4 regions of the Peribacillus sp. FSL P2-0133 genome follow, and region 2 is predicted to be linked to each of the others. Evidence: riboswitches for the same ligand, from Rfam matches in the RefSeq annotation. Region 2 holds a riboswitch; each other region holds the start of a gene.
What was found. A riboswitch is a leader RNA that binds a small molecule or an ion and turns the genes downstream of it on or off. The one in region 2 is predicted to bind S-adenosylmethionine.
Positions count from the first base shown of each region.

Region 1: it holds a riboswitch for S-adenosylmethionine, as region 2 does, so the genes downstream of both, MKY17_RS26050 (O-acetylhomoserine aminocarboxypropyltransferase/cysteine synthase family protein) here and MKY17_RS25350 (5-methyltetrahydropteroyltriglutamate--homocysteine S-methyltransferase) in region 2, are expected to answer to the same signal.
Region 3: it holds a riboswitch for S-adenosylmethionine, as region 2 does, so the genes downstream of both, MKY17_RS11650 (Na+/H+ antiporter NhaC family protein) here and MKY17_RS25350 (5-methyltetrahydropteroyltriglutamate--homocysteine S-methyltransferase) in region 2, are expected to answer to the same signal.
Region 4: it holds a riboswitch for S-adenosylmethionine, as region 2 does, so the genes downstream of both, mtnW (2,3-diketo-5-methylthiopentyl-1-phosphate enolase) here and MKY17_RS25350 (5-methyltetrahydropteroyltriglutamate--homocysteine S-methyltransferase) in region 2, are expected to answer to the same signal.

Region 1 is NZ_CP150254.1:5,371,068-5,376,096, reverse strand. It holds gene MKY17_RS26075 (acyl-CoA dehydrogenase family protein) at 1-55, shown strand, start outside; gene MKY17_RS26070 (arsenate reductase family protein) at 198-554, shown strand; gene gcvH (glycine cleavage system protein GcvH) at 650-1,033, shown strand; gene MKY17_RS26060 (toprim domain-containing protein) at 1,126-1,491, shown strand; gene MKY17_RS26055 (thioredoxin family protein) at 1,495-1,803, shown strand; SAM riboswitch class I at 1,949-2,055, shown strand; gene MKY17_RS26050 (O-acetylhomoserine aminocarboxypropyltransferase/cysteine synthase family protein) at 2,155-3,465, shown strand; SAM riboswitch class I at 3,583-3,695, shown strand; gene MKY17_RS26045 (methionine ABC transporter ATP-binding protein) at 3,849-4,883, shown strand; gene MKY17_RS26040 (methionine ABC transporter permease) at 4,876-5,029, shown strand, end outside.
Region 2 is NZ_CP150254.1:5,243,211-5,248,239, forward strand. It holds gene MKY17_RS25335 (MIP/aquaporin family protein) at 1-472, opposite strand, end outside; gene MKY17_RS25340 (glycerol-3-phosphate responsive antiterminator) at 700-1,242, opposite strand; gene MKY17_RS25345 (hypothetical protein) at 1,408-1,836, opposite strand; SAM riboswitch class I at 2,012-2,113, shown strand; gene MKY17_RS25350 (5-methyltetrahydropteroyltriglutamate--homocysteine S-methyltransferase) at 2,196-3,299, shown strand; gene MKY17_RS25355 (hypothetical protein) at 3,522-4,046, opposite strand; gene MKY17_RS25360 (CaiB/BaiF CoA-transferase family protein) at 4,304-5,029, opposite strand, start outside.
Region 3 is NZ_CP150254.1:2,431,241-2,436,269, reverse strand. It holds gene MKY17_RS11660 (chromate transporter) at 1-83, shown strand, start outside; gene MKY17_RS11655 (hypothetical protein) at 80-250, shown strand; gene MKY17_RS11650 (Na+/H+ antiporter NhaC family protein) at 367-1,683, opposite strand; SAM riboswitch class I at 1,874-1,981, opposite strand; gene MKY17_RS11645 (SOS response-associated peptidase) at 2,270-2,941, opposite strand; gene MKY17_RS11640 (hypothetical protein) at 3,002-3,157, opposite strand; gene hutG (formimidoylglutamase) at 3,445-4,401, opposite strand; gene MKY17_RS11630 (LysR family transcriptional regulator) at 4,525-5,029, shown strand, end outside.
Region 4 is NZ_CP150254.1:3,374,836-3,379,864, reverse strand. It holds gene MKY17_RS16140 (carbon-nitrogen family hydrolase) at 70-852, opposite strand; gene MKY17_RS16135 (pyridoxal phosphate-dependent aminotransferase) at 952-2,124, shown strand; SAM riboswitch class I at 2,257-2,409, shown strand; gene mtnW (2,3-diketo-5-methylthiopentyl-1-phosphate enolase) at 2,516-3,748, shown strand; gene MKY17_RS16125 (2-hydroxy-3-keto-5-methylthiopentenyl-1-phosphate phosphatase) at 3,755-4,414, shown strand; gene MKY17_RS16120 (methylthioribulose 1-phosphate dehydratase) at 4,411-5,029, shown strand, end outside.

The DNA.
Region 1 (5,029 bases), 130 kb from region 2:
GAAAAAACGTGAAGCTTCCGTCAAGGTAATCGAAGCGGAAAAATATGCTCTGTAAGCAATGAATCAGAATCTGTAAAGGGAATGCCTGTTAAGGCATTCCCTTTTATTTACTTTGATGAAATCGCATTGGAAATTCAAAAGATATTTCGTTGTATTGCTTGCTGAAAACGGGTATTCTATTGATAGGTGGTGAAATGATGGGCTTAACATTATATTGGTACCCAAAATGCGGCACATGCCGTAACGCGAAGAAGTGGCTGGATAATCATGAACTGCAATATGAAGCGATCCATATAGCGGAAAATCCGCCTTCGCGAACAGAAATTGAACAACTATATAAAATCAGCAATTTGGAATTGAAGAAGTTTTTCAATACTAGCGGTCAAAAATATCGGGAGCTGGGCTTAAAGGATAAGCTGAAAGAAGCTTCTGAAGCAGAAATGCTTGATATATTGTCCACGGATGGCATGCTTCTGAAAAGGCCGATTGTTACAGATGGCAACAAAGTGACGGTAGGTTTCAAAGAAGAGCAATTCGAACAGGTTTGGAACTGAAATTTCACAAAATATTTGGTTAATTCCTTACTTAAACGAACAATCTACCTTATAATGTAATAGATAAAATAAGATGTACATATGGAGGGTTAATAATGACAACAACACCAAAAGAACTTCGTTACACTAAAGAACATGAATGGGTCAAAACGGAAGATGGAACAGTGCGCATTGGGATTACAGCTTTCGCACAGTCCGAGCTTGGGGACATCGTATTCGTTGAGCTTCCGGAAATCGGCGATGAATTGAAAGCGAACGAACCATTTGGAAGTGTTGAATCCGTTAAGACCGTTTCTGAGCTTTATGCACCTATCAGTGGCAAGGTTGTTGAAGTAAACGAAGATTTAAGTGACAACCCTGAATATGTAAATGAGTCTCCTTATGAAAAGGCATGGATGGTCGTGCTTGAACCATCTAATAGCAGTGATATTGAAAACTTGATGAGCGCTGAAGAGTATGAGAGTTTAATCAACGGTTAAATAGAAGGAGAGGGGGGACTGAAAAGGCCTGCTCTCTTTTTCATTTTGTACAGTGGCAGTTGCGCACATAATTCGTGAGATGGAGTGATGACATGGAGTGGGGCGAATTCGATAAAGTGATCATTGTAGAAGGCAGTTCCGATAGAAGAAAAGTTGCCTCCGTTTTAAATGAAGATGTGGAAATAAGATGTACGAATGGGACCATATCATTAACTAAGCTGGATGAATTAGTGGATGAATTGATGGATCGTGATGTTTATCTCCTTTTTGACGCAGATGAATCAGGAGAAAAGCTGCGGAAGCAGTTCCGAAGGGAAATGCCGGAAGCGAACCACCTGTATATTAATAAAATGTACAAAGAAGTGGAAAGCTCACCCGAACATCATATCGCAACTGTGCTACTATCTGCCAATATGAATGTGAAAATGAAATTTTTAAGTCAAAGGGTGAACGACTAATTGATGCAGGAATGGAAAGAAGAAGAGTGTAAGCTTGCTGTTGAAAATGGGGAAACCTTTTGCTTATATTTATATACGCCTTTATGCGGCACTTGTCAGGTTGCATCCAAGATGCTGACGATATCCTTGGAGCTGTTTCCGGAATTGAAGGCAGGCAAAATGAATATGAACTATGTCCATGCAATTGCCGAATCATATGAAATCGAAAGTGTGCCTTGTTTATTGCTTTTCAAAAAAGGAAAGCTGCACAAAAAAATATATGCCTTTCAATCCGTTCCTTATTTGTACGGATTGCTTAAGGAAATCAGCTAAGAAACCAATCAGAACCGTGGTTGGTTTCTTTGTTGCGGACATTCGAATGCGAGATCGGAATTAAATAAAGAATATTCTAATAATTTATTGACTGATTTATTCTAAAATGCTATATTTTGAATTAAGTAATGGCAGAATTTAATAGTTCTTATCAAGAGTGGCGGAGGGACTGGCCCGACGAAGCCCGGCAACCGGTATAAATTTTATATACGGTGCTAATTCCAGCAGAGTGTTGGCTCTGGTAGATGAGGTGTGTTCTTGAGACCTCTTCTTGTTGAAGTGGTTTTTTTGTTTATAAAAGGCCAGATATCATATAATTCCAACTAAATCCATAGAAAAAGGTGAAATCATATGTCAGGGAAAAAGTTGCGTTTCGAAACATTGAGTGTTCATGGCGGTCTGCAAGCTGATGAAACAGGTGCACGTGCAGTTCCTATTTACCAAAGCAATGCATACTTGTTCAAAGACACCGACCATGCAGCGAATTTATTTGGCCTAAAGGAGAATGGCTATATATATACACGGCTTCATAATCCCACGGTCAGCGTTTTTGAGGAAAGAATGGCCTTATTGGAAGGCGGTATCGGCGGGTTGGCAACAGCAAGCGGAATGGCTGCCATCTCACTTTCAATCCTGAACATTGCCGCTGCAGGTGACGAGATTGTTTCAGCCTCTACATTATATGGCGGTACGTATAACCTTTTTGAAAATACTCTTCCCAAGTATGGGATCAAAGTGAAGTTCGTTTCTCCCGATGACCCTGAAAATTTCAAAAGGGCGATTACGCCAAGAACTAAAGCCATTTTTGCCGAAACGATCGGTAATCCAAGTTTGAGGGTGCTTGACATTGAAGCGGTAGCGAAAATCGCCCATGAAGCCGGCATACCTTTAATCATTGATAATACCTTTGCGACACCGTATCTTTGCAGACCAATTGATTTTGGCGCGGACATCGTCATCCATTCCGCTACAAAATGGCTTCTGGGAAATGGAACGACACTAGGCGGTGTCATCGTGGATGGAGGGAAGTTCGATTGGAACTCGCCAAACTACCCTGGCTTCACGGAGCCTGACCCAAGCTACGACGGTCTTGTATACGCCGAGGCAGTAGGACCTGCCGCATTCATAACGAAAGCCCGAGTTCAGTTACTTCGAGACTTAGGCCCTGCGCTAAGTGCCCAAAGTGCATTCCAGTTTACGCTTGGACTTGAAACGCTGCATGTAAGGATGAAAGAGCATCTATCAAACACCAAGTCTGTCATTAAATATTTAAAAAACCATCCTGCCGTGACTTGGGTTTCGCATCCTGGTGATGAGGATCATCCCGATAAAGCCCTTGCAGATAAATATTTACCTAAGGGAGCCGGATCTGTCGTGACGTTTGGAATACAAGGTAATCGCGAAGCTGGGGCAAAACTTATCAATTCGGTGGAATTATGGTCCCATGTGGCGAATGTAGGGGATGCGAAGAGCTTGATCATCCACCCAGCCAGTACGACCCATCAACAATTGAATGAGGCGGGTCTTGCGAAAGCGGGTGTGCGCGCCGATCAAGTCCGTTTATCCATCGGGATTGAAAATGTAGACGACTTAATAGAAGATTTGGAGCAGGCAATTGAAAATGCGACGAATATCGTTTCCTTGACTTCCAAAACGCTTTAACCAAAGTTCCTGTTCATTCTTGAACTAGAAATAATATACATTGCGCTCCTTTTTTATCTATGATAAAATTTCTCCATACTAAAGAACTTAATGATGTACAAATATTCTATATATTAGCTCTTATCAAGAGAGGTGGAGGGATGTGCCCGATGAAACCCGGCAACCGACAAGGAGATTTCCTTGGAAAGGTGCCAATTCACACAAAGTTTAATTACTTTGGAAGATGAGAGAAAGGCCTGTTTCTTCACCTGCCTTTCTGCTCATGCAGAAAGGTTTTTTCTGTTTTAATGGGGAAAACATGTGCATGATATGAGAAACAGACTAATAATGTAGAGAAATCAACTAAGTTCATAGGTTTTATTGGATAAAAGAGGTGAGGATTAATGATTACATTGACGAAAGTCAGTAAGCTGTTCCGAACAGGAAAAGGAAACAGTGAGACGATCAAGGCTGTAAATAATGTGAATGTTGAAATAAATAAAGGTGAGATTTTCGGTATCATCGGATACAGTGGAGCGGGGAAAAGTACTTTGATCAGAATGCTCAATGGATTGGAAACTCCTACAGAGGGATCCGTTGTGGTGGCTGAGAAGGAAATTTCAAAAATTAAAGGGGCTCAGCTCCGTAAGGCCCGTCAAGAAATCAGCATGATTTTCCAACATTTCAATCTATTATGGTCAAGGACCGTTCAGGAAAATATTTCTTTCCCATTGGAAATTGCAGGAGTTTCTAAAACTGAACGGACCAAGCGTGTGAACGAATTGATCAAGTTAGTCGGACTGGAAGGCAGGGAAAAGGCCTATCCTTCACAATTAAGCGGAGGGCAAAAGCAAAGGGTGGGAATAGCCAGGGCTCTGGCAAATAACCCTAAAGTGCTGCTGTGTGATGAAGCGACATCTGCCTTGGATCCGCAGACTACCGACTCCATACTCGAATTGCTTGTTGACATCAATCAGCGCCTAGGATTGACGATCGTCTTGATAACACATGAAATGCATGTAATACGTAAAATCTGTCATCGCGTCGCCGTGATGGAAAACGGGCAAGTTGTTGAACAGGGTCCTGTCCTGGATGTTTTCAAGAATCCTAAAGAACAAATGACGAAGCGTTTCGTGCAGCAGGTAACGGAACCAGAAGAAACGAAAGAAACGATGGACCATTTGCTCGAACGTTATCCTGCAGGCAAAGTGATTCAATTGACCTTTGTAGGTGATCATGCAGAAAGCCCGTTGATCACCAAACTTGTACGAAACTTCGAGTTGGATGTCAATATCGTTCAAGGTAAGATATCCCAAACAAGAAGCGGTTCATATGGAACATTGTTTATCCATCTTGATGGCACAGAGGATGAAATGCTCCGCGCAATCGAATTCATTAAAGCACAGCAGGTAGGCGTGGAGGTGATTACTCATGCTTGAAGAATTATTGCCGAATATTGATTGGGAAGACATTATTGAAGCAACGAAAGAAACGCTCTACATGACAAGCGTCTCTGTAGTGGCAACCTTTTTTATAGGCATAATATTAGGATTGATCCTGTTCCTGACAGGGAAGGGTAATATGT
Region 2 (5,029 bases):
CTGTAAAATTATTGGCACCTATAAATAATAAACCAAGAATAAGGATGAAAGTTCCAATCATCTCACTTAATAGATTTGAAAATGTATGCGGGATCGCAGGTGAAGTCGCGAACACACCAAGCTTCGCTCCTGGATCATCAGTAGCTTTCCAGTGTGGCAAATAATGCAGGAATACTAGAGTTGCTCCAAGGATTGCGCCAATCATTTGGGCAACGATGTAACCGGGCACATCACTCCAAGGAAATTCCCCAATAATCGCAAACCCTACTGTGACTGCCGGGTTTAAATGCGCCCCGCTTATGGACCCCACTGCAAAAACACCCATCGTAACAGCCAATCCCCATGCAATCGTGATAACGATCCAGCCGGCATCTTTTGCATAGGAACCCTTTAAGGATGAACCAGCCCCAATGCCTGCTCCGAATAAAACTAATATCATCGTACCTAACACTTCTCCCCAAAATGGAGTCATGAATAAAACCCCTCCCCTGATAAATTTTTAAACCATGCCAACAAATAAAAGGAGATCCACAGCAGAACTATCTTCATAAAATAAATTATGAATAGATCTGTTGTGAATCTCCTAGTCTCCGTCACATATATTAACTTGTACAATAAAATATACTAGGTAATGAAAACGCTGTCAATATTTTGTAAAAAATTAATCTATTTTTCTGTGATTTTTTTTAATTTCCCCTATTAAACGATATCCCATAATTCAGTTTTGGAAGTGGTGATTGACGACGCTCCAGCATCAAGGGCGTTCATGACTTCATCCGAAGTACGTATGAGGCCGCCTGCAAAAATCGGTGTCTGCAATCGTTCCTTCACTTCTTTTATCATCCATGGCATAGCGCCCGGCAATACTTCGATATAATCCGGCTTGGTTTTCTGCACCAGCTTATAACTTTTCTCAAGCGCATGTGAATCTATTAAAAAGATTCGCTGGATGGCAATGACTCCCTTTTGCTTCGCCTTCAATATAACGTTTGATTTAGTTGAAATCAGCCCATATGGATTATATTCCTGACAAATGAATTCTGTCGCGTACTCATCACTTCTTATGCCATGGATCAAATCGACATGATAAATCATTTTCTTATTATGCTGCTTTGCCATCATACTTACGTTTTTCAATTGTGATATATGCAAATCAAGAAACACACCTATTTCATAGGAACTTTCTAAAAATCTTTCGAAATCCTTCATGCTTGCTGAAGCAGGCAAAATCTTCTGATCCATCATTATCCTCCTCATTCCCAGAAAAACTCAAAACTTCAAGTCATTTAGTATATTTTAAAGAGCTTGATTTATCAAACACATTTTTTTCATGACCAATGTCACCATAACACTATCATACCTGTCACTCCCTTTATAGTTTTCGGCTAAGAATGTATGTAAACTCCATCATAAAGTAATTTTCATTTTCAATGCACCTTCGACGAGTTCATACGATTTAATTGTGCCAACGGGAATTTTTCTCACGATGCTCCAAGCATTAACATTCATTTTGATCGTTCTTTTTTCAAATTCAAAAAATGGAGGTCTGTTAAATATCCTTTGGTTGATGAAATTCCTGTCAATTGGTTCCATTTCCACTAATTCAAATACAATCGTTCTTTTTTCCACATGAACCGGTTTTAATGTAATCCGAAAAGCTACGTTTTTCTTAAACATCATTTTTTTCACTTCCATCGTTCCGGAAAGTACTATATGCTTTGGCGTAATCTCGACTTTAATATCCTGACCATATGATTTCATTCTTAAGATTTTCTCTATCATGGCTTCAGTTACCGTTATTGGTATGCCATTTTTGAATGGACTGAATGTACTCATCCTTGCATTCCCCTCCTGCCGCTCATACGGAACGTCGGTTATAGCATATGCCAGGTTCCCTGATGTAGTTAACTTTTCAACCCATATTAATAATCGGTATATTCGAAATCTTCCACCTTCAATACTTGACCTTTATAAAAACTATCTGTATAGTCATAATTAATTTAATAGACAACTCTTATCCAGAGAGGTGGAGGGACTGGCCCTTTGATGCCTCAGCAACAGACTGATCATGTACTGTGCTAATTCCAGAAGTGTAAAAACTTGAAGATAAGAAGAGTATATAGCTTTGCTGCCAACACCTCTTCTTATTTTTAAGAAGAGGTTTTTTATTTTTAAAAGGAAAGAAGGAATGCAACATGTCAATCACATTAACGAAAGCACCATTCAGGGCTGATCACGTCGGAAGTTTATTAAGACCAGAACGTTTACATATTGCCAGAAAGCAATTTAAGGAAGGTACCATTTCAGCAGAGCGGCTTCGTGAAGTTGAAACCGAAGAAATCAATCGGATTGTCGAAAAACAAATTGAAGTTGGATTAGAGGCCGTGACGGATGGTGAGTTCAGACGAACATGGTGGCACTTTGACTTCCTCGAACATTTAAATGGCATCGAGGGATATGTGACTGAAAAAGGTCTCACATTCGATGGTGTGGAAACAGAGAGATATAACGTTCGCAATACCGGGAAGGTTTCATTCAATCCTGAACATCCCTTCATTCGCGATTTCATTGAATTGAACAAAATCGTGAACGGACGCGCCGTTGCCAAGCAAACCATTCCCAGCCCAAATCAATTATTTGCTGTAGGCATTCATAATGAAGACATCTACCCTGATATTGAAGACTATGCTAATGATATCATCAAAGCGTATCAGCATGCTTTGAAGGCTTTTTATGAAGCAGGTGTACGTTATCTTCAATTGGATGATGTATATATTGCCAGACTTTCAGCTCCAGATTTCCAGTTCAAAGATGGAAAATATACGAGGGAACAGTTAATCGATCTTGCACTTCGCGTAATTAATGGCGCATTGGAAGGCAAACCAGAAGACCTTGTCGTCACTACACACCTATGTCGTGGGAACTACCAGTCGACTTGGGCGTTTGAAGGAAGCTATGCCCGTATCGCCCCAACTTTATTGGCAAAAGAAACAGTGGATGGATTTTTCTTGGAATATGATGATCAACGCTCAGGAGATTTCAAACCATTGGAATACATTCCAAATGGCGGAGCACGGGTCGTACTGGGTGTCGTCACTTCAAAAAATGGAGAAATCGAAGACAAGGAAGCTGTTAAGGCACGCATTGAAGAAGCCTCGCACTTCGTTCCTCTCGAACAATTATGCTTAAGTCCGCAATGCGGCTTCGCCTCCACCCATCACGGCAACAAGCTGACCGAAGAACAGCAATGGGAAAAGCTGAAATTCGTCGTTGATGTAGCAAAAGAAGTATGGAAATGATTTTTTAGCGGAGACTTTAATTCTGATTTACAGGATTTGAACAACCTAATCGGCCGCACTTATAAGGGAGCCGATTAGGTTCTTGCAATAATACATTTCCATTCCTTTAATGACTCTTTAGATAACGGTATCAAGTTTTGCTAATTATGAAACTAACGATGAATGATGAATCCTAAAGCTGAAAGCAAACAAAAAAAGAACGGTCACCAGCACGTCCCCTTTTTACTTGCAGTTATCATCATCATCCATTTTCTTCACAAATATATCATCCGTCACCCTATCTTCCAGCTTGTTCCTCAAGGCCAATTCCGCAGCCTTCCCATCACTAGGCGACCCGTCCGAGAAATACATCGGAAACAAGGAGAAAAACATAACATAGAAAGAAAAATAGATGAATTGATACCAGATCACCGAGCTGTCCAGGATATTCTGATACACTAAACTATAGATGGTCAGCATGCTGACTAAATTAAAGATAGCCCCCCCTAAATATATCAGCGTATTCGTCAATCGATTATCATGTTTCAATCCCTTGAACTCGCAAGTCCCATTCCAAAAATAATATTTCCTCACCTCTATGTTCCGAAAGGCGAAAAGTTTATTACCACAACCTATCAAGATCTTCTTTTCTGATCCCCCAAAGATCGTAACAAAGAAAATATGCCCGCTCAAATGTATCAGCGTAACGATCGGCATGATCAAAAAAAAGGAAAATAGAAATTTAATGATATCAGAGAGACCAAACATGTTTAAGCAACCCTCCTTACCAGGATGCTACTCTGATACCCTGCCCACATTAGTTATAACTGGTAAATTTTTCACATTAATCATATATTGCTTTCCACAAGTGCTATTGTTCTCCTTCTGCTTAATTTGGGTTGTTTCCAGCTTAATATGGCCTTCCTCCGCTTATTTCGACCTATCTCCAACTTAATTCGACCTTCAAAAAGAAGGCTATCCCCTTCCAAAAAAACTCGGAAAAGTGATAGCCTTTACAGCTTTATTTAGCGATTGGGGGTGTGAAGAATTTCTGCGTTGTTTTGTCCTGGCCTCAAGCCTGCATGTTTATATTCAGGGGTGAAAACCGATGTTTTGATCGGGCAGCCGATTTGCTTCTGGGCATTTCCTTTTCCGTCCGGTACCTCGACGATCATTCCCCTGTCCTTCAATTGGGGGTGTTCGGCCGCTTCAGTGAAGGTCAGCACTGGTTCTGCACAGGCCTCGAAATCAGCGAATATTTCCTGCCATTCATGAAAATCCCTTTCAAGGAAAGCCAGTCGGACGGCCGTTTTAAACCTGATTCCGCTTTCTTCATCGCTTTTCATGCTCAGTTCATACAATTCGGGTGCACCGATCGCTTCACATAAGGCTTTTCGAAAAGGGGGCTCAAGGCTTCCTACCGAAAAATAGCGTCCATCTTTCGTTTCGTAAAAGTCATAAAAGGATCCTCCGTTCAACATCAGTTTTTCTGGTTCAAGATCGAGGCCCCCTTGTAAATTCAGGGGTGCGGATATGGCATTCAAGGCAAAACTGCAGTCGGTCATGCTGATGTCGATGGCTTGGCCGAATCCCGTTCTTTCCCTGTGAATGACTGCAGATAATATACCGATAACAGCATGCAGTGATCCTCCGGCAAGATCTGCTATTTGGGTTCCGTTTTTTGCCGGGCCATCCTTTTTCGTACCGGAATAGCCTGATAAGCCTGCAATCGAAATATAATTGATATCATG
Region 3 (5,029 bases), 2.8 Mb from region 2:
TATTTGCCCTAATGAAATTACGCTGGCACCCAGCCTATGTAATTATTCTTTCTGGTTTAGTTGGTGTTGTCCTCTATTCATGACAAATGCCTCACGCAAAACCATTATCAATATGGACCGGAAAGAAGCACAGTTATTTTGGTTATGGAAAAAATTTGTCTATCATAAATTAAAGAAATATCAAACAGATGAATTGGTATTTTCAGGTCAGATGAAGACGGCCTTGATTAGTTTAGGACACTTATTCTGAAATAAGAGCGAGGGTGACTTCTGAATAATTTTTATGCTTATGTTTTAGTATTTCGATCATACAGAAAACACCCTGTATCCAATGATCCAGGGTGTTTTTCATTACCTATTCTCATTTTAAGAAGTACGTTTCTTCGCTACATCTTCTCCAGGCCGAAACCGTGGAAAACCAATCAAGATGGCAACGACTCCACAAAATCCAATTAGTATTGGGTAATATGAATACGGCAAGATGCTTATCGGTGAAATCTTTGCTACTCCTGCTGCAACAAGCAGCTGTGCCCCATATGGAATCAACCCTTGGATACAACAGGCAAAAACGTCAAGTAAGCTCGCCGATTTACGCGGATCAATCCCATACTTTTCAGCAATATTTTTGGCAAGTGGCCCGGCAATGATAATCGAAATCGTGTTATTTGCCGTTGAAAGGTTCGTCAAACCAACAAGCCCGGCAATGCTGAATTCCGCCCCTTTTTTTGATTTGCTATTTCGGGTCACGAGGTGGAGTAGATAATCGATGCCACCATTATGTTTGATTACAGCAACCATACCTGCAATTAAAATGGCAAGGAAGGATATTTCATACATTCCCGCCATTCCTTCACCAACTTTTTGAATGACACCCAACGGTTGATAACTTCCATCCGCCAAGCCGATTATTCCGGCAAATACAATTCCGATAGAAAGGACCAGGAACACATTGACTCCTGCCAATGCAGTGATCAATACGCAAAGGTATGGAAGAATCTTCACCCAATTATAAGAATTTTGGGTGATGTCGGCTTGTTCACCCATCGTTAAAATTCCAAGAATGGCACATGTGATGATGGCCGCAGGTAAAACGATGAAAAAATTCACCTTAAACTTATCCTTCATTTTCGTTCCCTGTGTTCGAACTGCAGCGATTGTCGTATCTGAAATGAAGGATAGGTTATCTCCAAACATCGCACCACCAATAACGGCAGCCATTGAAAAGGCAAGCGAAATATCGGTTTGCTCGCTAATTCCCACCCCGATAGGTGCTAGGGCTACAATCGTTCCCATGCTAGTCCCCATAGATAGAGAAATAAAACAAGCGATAATGAATATCCCTACCATTAAAAGATTTTGCGGAAAAACGGCTAAGGCAAGATTCACCGTTGATTCAACTGCCCCCATGCCATTTGCAACTTCGGCAAAAGCGCCGGCTAAAAGGAAAATGATAACCATTAACATAATATTGGCGTCACCGGCACCTTTACAGAAAATATCAACCTTTTGATTGAAACTTTCTTTCCGATTCATTGCCAATGCAGCTGCTGATGCAATAGAAATTGCTACAATCACCGGAAATGAATAAAAATCTTTAGTGACGATTCCGGACCCTATAAATAAAATTAAAAATACGACAAATGGAATCAAAGCCCATGGATTCCCTTTATTGTTTGCACTCATGATGTACACCTCTTTTTATTTTTCCCATGACATGTGTCATAGCTTTTATTCTTTTAACAGTTTTCGCAAATAACACCAATTTGAACTTGATTACCCATTCATGGAGCTATAGCTAAAAAAACTGTCAGCATAAAAAAGACCCCTTCTATTAAACAACAAGAAGAGGTCTTTTAATTTATAAAAAACACCCTCCTTATCTTTCAGGCGAAAATCAGCCTGCTGGATTTGGCACAGCACTCCTATTAAGTCCGCTGCCGAGACATCTTCGGGCCAGTCCCTCCGTCTCTCTTGATAAGAAGATCAAAATTATATAATTTATAAAATATTACGATGCCTGTCAGAAAAGTACCAGGCTGGAAGCTTGCTGAAACCATCTTAGTTTGTGAAAGTGACATCGAAGTCGTTTTGAAAAGCAAATATAAGAGTACAGCATTTTGTCTATTTTCGCAAGGTTTAGTTTTAAAGTATTCACATGCACTTCTTACTGATTAATAAGAGATCTTGAAATGTGCAGTTAATCAGTACAATGAGTCTTCTATGATATTTATCGGGACGGAATTAATATAAAAAGAGGTCTAATGACCTCTCAGCAAATTTGTTGTATTAGGTTAGGTGAATTTTTTTTAGTCGAGTTCACATCAGTCGATACCTCAAAAGCTTCCATTAGTTCCGAATCGAATGACTTTAAATACTGCTGCAGATATGCAGGATCATTAATGGATGGATTCAACCAATCTTTTTCATCTTCTGGATTAAGGATTACAGGCATGCGATCATGAATGCTGGTCATCAGCTCATTAGGAACGGTTGTTATAACGGAGCACGTGTAGATGCTGCGGCCTTCAGGGGATTTCCAGGATTCCCATATACCGGCCATTCCAAATGGAGCATGATTCTTCAGTTTTATTCGCATCGGTATTTTTCTTTCTGGTGTCTTCTTCCATTCATAAAATGAGTCAGCGATTATCAAGCATCTCTTCTTCTTATACGCATTCTTAAAGCTAGCTTTCTCTGCAATGGTTTCCGCTCTGGCATTGATCATTTTATAGCCCACTTTTTCGTCTTTTGCCCAGAAAGGAATGAGTCCCCACCGAAGATATCCAAGTCGGTTCATTGCCCCGTCATTAATGACGGATAGCACGGATTGGGAGGGAGCAATATTGTAGCTGAATTGGTATTCCTCATCAAATGATCCTTGAATATCAAACCGATCTTTTATTTCTTCAATGTCAGTGAAAAGGGTGAAACGTCCACACATAATATCGCCTACCGTATTAAGATTTATTACAGTGTAACAAATGGAACGGGAAGGCACAAATCAGCGTTCTAAAATCCTGATGTCGGTAAATGGTTGATTAAATAATTCGCTGGAAATCAAAAGGGTGCCAAGGACTTCTCTTTCATCTTCAGCTTTAATGATTTCCGACAAAATTAAGGTACTGCCATTCCTTACCGTTACTTTATATTCCTTCATGGAATCCCCCCTCAAAAGGCTAGATGGTTGTTATTATAAACCAAAAACCCACAAGTATCAGTATTGAACTATGGCAGAGTCATGGTTAATCTTCTAATGAAGAGGCCGCATGGAGGTTCCTTTACACTTTAAAGGGTTAGTCGAACAATGCCCGGGACCATAAATCCTTGATAGGCGGCAAAAAAAGACTGTCCATGAATGATTCATGGACAGTCAGGATCTGTCAAAGGTTTTTCGCTTCAATACCGATAATTGATTAAGGAGATGGCATTGAGGAAAGCCATTCATTATTTAAAATGCAGTAAAACCTCATTTATTAAATGTGCTGCCAATGTAACGGTTTTATTATTTTCGTCCAACGAAGGATTCACTTCCGAGATATCAAAGGAGAGGATCTTTTCATTCGATACGATATGCCTGATAATGGCACGGACCAATTTCGGATTCAGTCCAAACGGCGATGGAGCACTTACCCCAGGTGCGTAGGCTGAATCAATAACGTCTGTACATAATGTAAGAATAATGTAGTCATATTCCTTAGCGAAATCATTTATCCGCCGCTTAGTTTCATCCATTTCGTTCAATGATAAATCTTCTTCCAAAATGTAGTCAACCTTACTTCTCTCGGCAGTTTCAAACAGTGCCTTCGTATTCCCCTGCTTCTGAATTCCGATACATAAATAGCCACAACTTTGATCTTCGTCCAAAATCTGCTTAAACATCGTTCCTGATGAACTTTCTTTTTCATAAGGCCTCATATCAAAGTGAGCGTCAATATTAATGATCCCCAATCTAGCTTTGGGTCCAATGGATTTCCTAATCCCAAGATAATGGCCATACAGGGTTTCGTGCCCTCCCCCAAGTATGATAGGAATCGCTTTACTCTCCAGTATCCGGGTAACAGCCGATCCCAGTTGGGATTGGGCGGCCTCCATCTCTGTACCTTCACATATTACATCGCCAGCATCCACCAGCTCGGTTTGGGAGGGTAAATGGCAGGGTAATTTTGCCAATGACTGCCTAATATGATCAGGCCCCTCTGCAGCACCAATCCTGCCTTTATTCCTTTTGACGCCTTCATCACATTTGAAGCCAATCAATCCAAAGGTACTTGATGCATTGGAAGAGATGGCTAATTCAGAAATCGGTGCCAAACGTACTCTTTGGTGGTATCTGAAGCTGCCCATGTCAGATTGCGAATCAATTCTTCCATTCCAATATTTTAAAGTCGGATTTGTATACATAATTTCTCCTTTATTTAAAAAATTCCGAAATATCTTTTTTCAAAATTATAAATGAGATAATATATAATTACCAATACAAAATTTCAATATATCTATAGTTTAAAGCTATAGAAAGGAGAATATATGGATCTTCGTCAACTTCGATATTTCACTACAATTGTCCGGGAAAAGAATTTCTCAAAAGCGGCAAAAATGCTGCATATATCACAACCTTCCCTAAGTAATGCCATAATGAAATTAGAAAATGAAGTTGGTTTTCAGCTTTTGGAACGTAATACAAGGGGGCTTGAGCTTACGGAAGCAGGGGGGATTTTTTATACGAGATCCGTTGATCTGTTAAGAAGATTCGATAATATGCAAGTGGAGCTTAAGGAAATGAAGGATGTTGGAAGCGGAACCGTATCAATAGGTTCCATAGAATCATTCAAATTTTGGTTCCCGAAGATAATCAAGAATTTTAAAATCAATTATCCTAATATTCATATAAAAGTCAGGGAAATATTAGGGGAAGAGAAGGTTTTCGATTCGTTAAATCGGTATAATGTTCATTTCACCATCACGAACCAGCCCATCAACAACGATGAAATTCTGTCCACTCCCCTTTATAATGAAAAATTCATGCTTTTGA
Region 4 (5,029 bases), 1.9 Mb from region 2:
AATGTTTTCTGAAATTTTAATCTTCGGGAAAATAATAACAACTTTTTAAATAGTTTGTCAATGGGTAAATTAATAAAAATCAGGGCGGCGATCTTCGAATACAGGTATTTTGTTACGGGCTTCCGTAACTTTTTTGAAGTCCAGGGTGCCTGTCAAGAGTTCGTTTTCTTCTCCGGCTTCACTTATGATATTCCCCCATGGATCAATAATCAAGGAATGACCCGCAAATATATTATTGACATCCGAACCTGAACGATTAACGGCTACAACATAGGCTTGGTTCTCGATGGCACGGCTAATCAACAAGGCTCTCCAATGATCGAGTCTCGGCTTTGGCCATTCAGCCGTTACGAATAGAACTTCGGCGCCTTGAACGGTATGGGCTCGCTGCCATTCAGGAAAACGGATGTCATAACAAACGAATCCAGCACATATTTTTTCATCAAGAGTAAATAAACCATCTTTTTCTCCTGGCTGCAGGAAATGATGTTCATCCATTAACTGAAATAAGTGAAGCTTATCATATTCTTTAATGAGATTTCCATGTTTATCGATGATGATCATGGTGTTATAGATTCCCTTGCTTGTTTTTTTCGCAATGGAACCGCCTATGATGTGAATCTGGTGTTTCTGTGCCTGTGTTTTAAAAAATTCAATCGTTTTTTCTGCCTCATGATCAGCAATCTCATTTAACCTGGTCAAGTCGTATCCTGTTGTCCAAAGTTCCGGTAAAATGACGATATCGGGTTCTGAGCGTGCCGCTTTTTCCATCCATTGTTCTGCAACCTGAAAATTGATATCCGGTTGCCCGAAGGCTATATCCATTTGAATACAAGCTATTTTCCACTTCATCGTTTAAAACCCCCACATGTAAAAAATACTTTACAAGACTATGATAAACATATATCATTTGTGACTAGAATTTCAAGAAATTTCAGAGAAGGTGTATAAATGGTGCAATTCGAAAAATCCGGCCAGCTTCAGGACCTGCCCAAGCAGTTTTTTGCTTCACTAGTCGCAAAAGTCAATGCGATCACGGAGCAAGGACATGATGTCATTAATTTAGGCCAGGGAAACCCTGATCAGCCGACGCCAGAACATATCGTGAAAAGTTTGCAGTCTGCCGCTGAAAAAACGATAAATCATAAATATTCGCCATTCCGGGGGCATCAATATTTAAAAGATGCTGCCGCCGTCTTTTATGAACGAGAATACGGTGTCAAGCTAGATCCGAATAGTGAAGTGGCGATTCTCTTCGGGGGGAAGGCAGGTCTTGTAGAACTGCCGCAGTGTTTATTGAATCCAGGTGATACGATCCTTGTTCCAGATCCAGGCTATCCGGATTATCTTTCCGGAGTTGTTTTAGCCCAGGCAAAGACCGAACTCATGCCCTTGACAGAAGAAAATGATTTTCTTCCGAAATACGATGACATACATAAAGAAGTACTTGATAAAGCCAAAATGATGTTCTTGAACTATCCGAATAATCCCACAGGTGCTTCTGCAACTGAAAGTTTCTTTGATGAAACCGTCACCTTCGCAAAAGAGCATTCCATTTGTGTGGTCCACGATTTCGCTTATGGTGCGATCGGATTCGACGGAAAAAAACCGATAAGCTTTCTCCAGGCAAAGGGAGCGAAGGATGTAGGAATAGAAATATACACACTATCGAAAACATACAATATGGCAGGGTGGAGAGTCGGCTTCGCAGTGGGGAATAAGAGTGTAATAGAAGCTCTTGAACTATTACAAGACCATCTTTATGTGAGTCTTTTCCCGGCGATACAAGAAGCTGCGGCAAGCGCTTTGCTTGACTCGCAGAGCTGTGTAGAGCAGTTAGTGCAGATGTACGAAGGACGAAGAAATGTTTTCATTGAGGGATTGAGGGCAATCGGCTGGGATGTCAAAGCGCCTGCGGCATCGTTTTTTGCCTGGCTCAAGGTACCTAAAGGTTTTACGTCAGAGAGTTTTGCAGACTATTTATTAACGCATGCCCACGTAGCTGTTGCCGCAGGGAATGGATTCGGTGAATTTGGCGAAGGTTACGTCAGGGTAGGGCTATTGACTTCCGAAGAACGGCTTGAAGAGGCTGTGGAACGAATACGTACATTAAACTTATTTTAACGATGGAATGAGGTATCCGATTTATTCACCGTTAAATAGTTAAAACTTATTGACAAAGTAGGGATTACCTGTCAGAATACAAAATAAATTCTTAATCTTTCGATACTTGAATGCAATTTATATATCAGCGTTTTCTTATTTTGAGCAGGTGGAGGGACTAGCCCTATGAAGCCCAGCAACCGACCGTAATTCCATTGTAAAATGGGGCGGAATTCTTCGCCGGATTTTCTTTAAATCCACAAGGCACGGTGCTAATTCTTGCAGCCAATGGCTGGGAGATAAGAAGATGGCTTTTTAAAGCCTCTTCTTTATGAAGGGGCTTTTGCCATTTTGAGAACATTTCAGGTTAATGACATCGAGAGTTTACTAACGTGTTATAGGAGTGATTCAGATGAGCGAGATAGTCGCTACTTATTTAATTCATGACTTCAATGGAAATCATGAGAAAAAAGCAGAGAGCATCGCCTTAGGTTTGACTGTCGGGACATGGACGGACCTGCCACATTTGGTCCAGAAACAACTGGAAAAACATAAGGGGCGCGTCGTATCGGTGACACCACTATCTGAAGAAGAGAGGGCAAACAGCTACTTTAATCGTAAAGTATACCGTTCGCTTATTAAAATTGCCTATCCGGCAGGGAATTTCTCCATTGATTTACCTGCAATCCTCACGACGGTCTTCGGCAAACTTTCATTGGACGGAGAAATAAAACTTATCGACCTGGATTTTGTCGGTGATATTCAAAAAGCTTTTCCCGGGCCGCAATTTGGTATTGGAGGCATAAGGGAAAAGATTGGCGTATTTAACCGGCCCCTGGTGATGAGCATCTTTAAAGGTGTATTAGGAAGGGACCTGACATTCCATAATGAGCAACTGAGGCAACAAGCATTAGGGGGTGTCGACCTAGTTAAAGATGATGAGATCCTCTTCGACCAGGAACTGACTCCATTTTTCGATAGAATAAAAACGGGAAAAAGAATATTGAATGAAGTCCATGAAACCACTGGCCACCGAACTTTATATGCTGTCAATCTATCAGGGAAAACATTTGAATTACTGGATAAGGCAGAGCAGGCGGCTGAAGCAGGGGCAGATGCTTTATTGTTCAACGTTCATACATATGGTTTGGATGTATTGCAGGCCTTGAGTGAACATGATCGTATCAAGCTGCCGATCATGGCGCATCCCGCATATAGCGGGGCATTGGCATCTTCATCATTTTATGGGATCGGCTATCCGTTATTGCTTGGTAAATTAGTAAGGTTATCAGGTGCGGATTTATCCTTGTTCCCATCCCCTTATGGAAATGTCGCACTAGAAAAAAAGGAGACCTTGGCGATTGCTGAAGCTCTGACAAAAGATGAACTTTCATGGAAAAAAGCCTTCCCTGTTCCTTCTGCAGGCATTCATCCAGGCATGGTTCCGGACTTAATCAAGGATTTTGGGCTCGATAGCGTGATTAATGCAGGGGGCGGAATTCACGGGCACCCTGACGGAGCAGAGGGCGGGGCCAAGGCTTTCCGTTCTGCTGTGGAAGCCGTTCTAGCAGGAAAGGACCTATCAGAAGCGGCGGCTGAGGAAGAAACACTAAAAAAAGCTCTTGTGTTATGGGGAGGCTTATAAGAAATAATGAAACCGATCATCTTTTGTGATTTTGACGGAACGATCACCAACACGGACAATATCATTTCCATCATGAAAAAATTTGCGCCTCCGGAATGGGAAGCGTTGAAAGACGGTGTCCTTCAGCAAAAAATCAGTATATCTTCAGGAGTTGGGGATATGTTTTCACTGCTTGATAGTGGCATGAAGGATGACATCATCCAATATGTAAGAAAAACGGCCGGCATTCGTCCAGGGTTTTATGAATTCGTTGAGTATACGAAACAAGCCAACATCCCTTTATATATAGTAAGCGGGGGCATGGATTTTTTCATTGCACCGCTTTTAAATGATATCTTGCCAACAGAGTCCGTTTATTGCAACCATGCATTTTTTGATAAGGAAAAGATTTATATAGAGTGGCCACATGCTTGTGATGATCAATGTAATAATGATTGCGGTTGCTGCAAGCCATCCATTATGAGGGAAATAGCGGGTGCGGAAGATTTTAAATTCGTTATTGGAGATTCAGTAACGGATTTTGAAGCGGCTAAACAGGCCGATTTTGTCATAGCCCGTGACATACTGCTTGAAAAATGCGATAGGGAAGGAATTCCACATCAAGGATTTGAAACATTTTTTGATGTAATTGACATTTTAAAGCGGCAGGAGGCGGTTAAAGCGTGAACAATCATTCTAAAGAATGGCGGGAGTTGGCAGATATTAAAGCTGAACTGGCCGAAAGGGATTGGTTTATGGGAACAAGCGGGAACTTGTCCATCCGCGAGCCCAAAAGCCCTTTCTTTTATATTACGGCAAGCGGTAAGGATAAAAGGAAGCAAACGGATTCGGATTTTTTACTGGTGGATTTAAAAGGAAAACCAGTTGAAGAAACGAACCTAAGACCATCGGCCGAAACTTTACTTCATACAGTCATTTACCGGAAAACAAATGCGAACTGTGTACTCCATGTCCATACAGTTGAAAATAATGTGATATCAGAATTGTACGGAGATGAAGGCCAGGTTTCCTTTTGTAATCATGAAATCATTAAAGCGACCGGTCGGTGGGAGGAAGATTCGGAGCTTCGGATTCCAATCATATATAATCACGCTGACATTCCGCTGTTATCCGATAAGTTCAAGCCACATGTCGAAGAAGACTCTGGCGCCGTGCTGATCCGCAATCATGGCATTACGGTTTGGGGTAAAAGCGGACTCGAAGCAAAAAGAATACTTGAAGCTTGCGAATTTTTATTTCAATACCAACTGTTGCTTAATCAACAAAAGGCGTTTGCAGGTT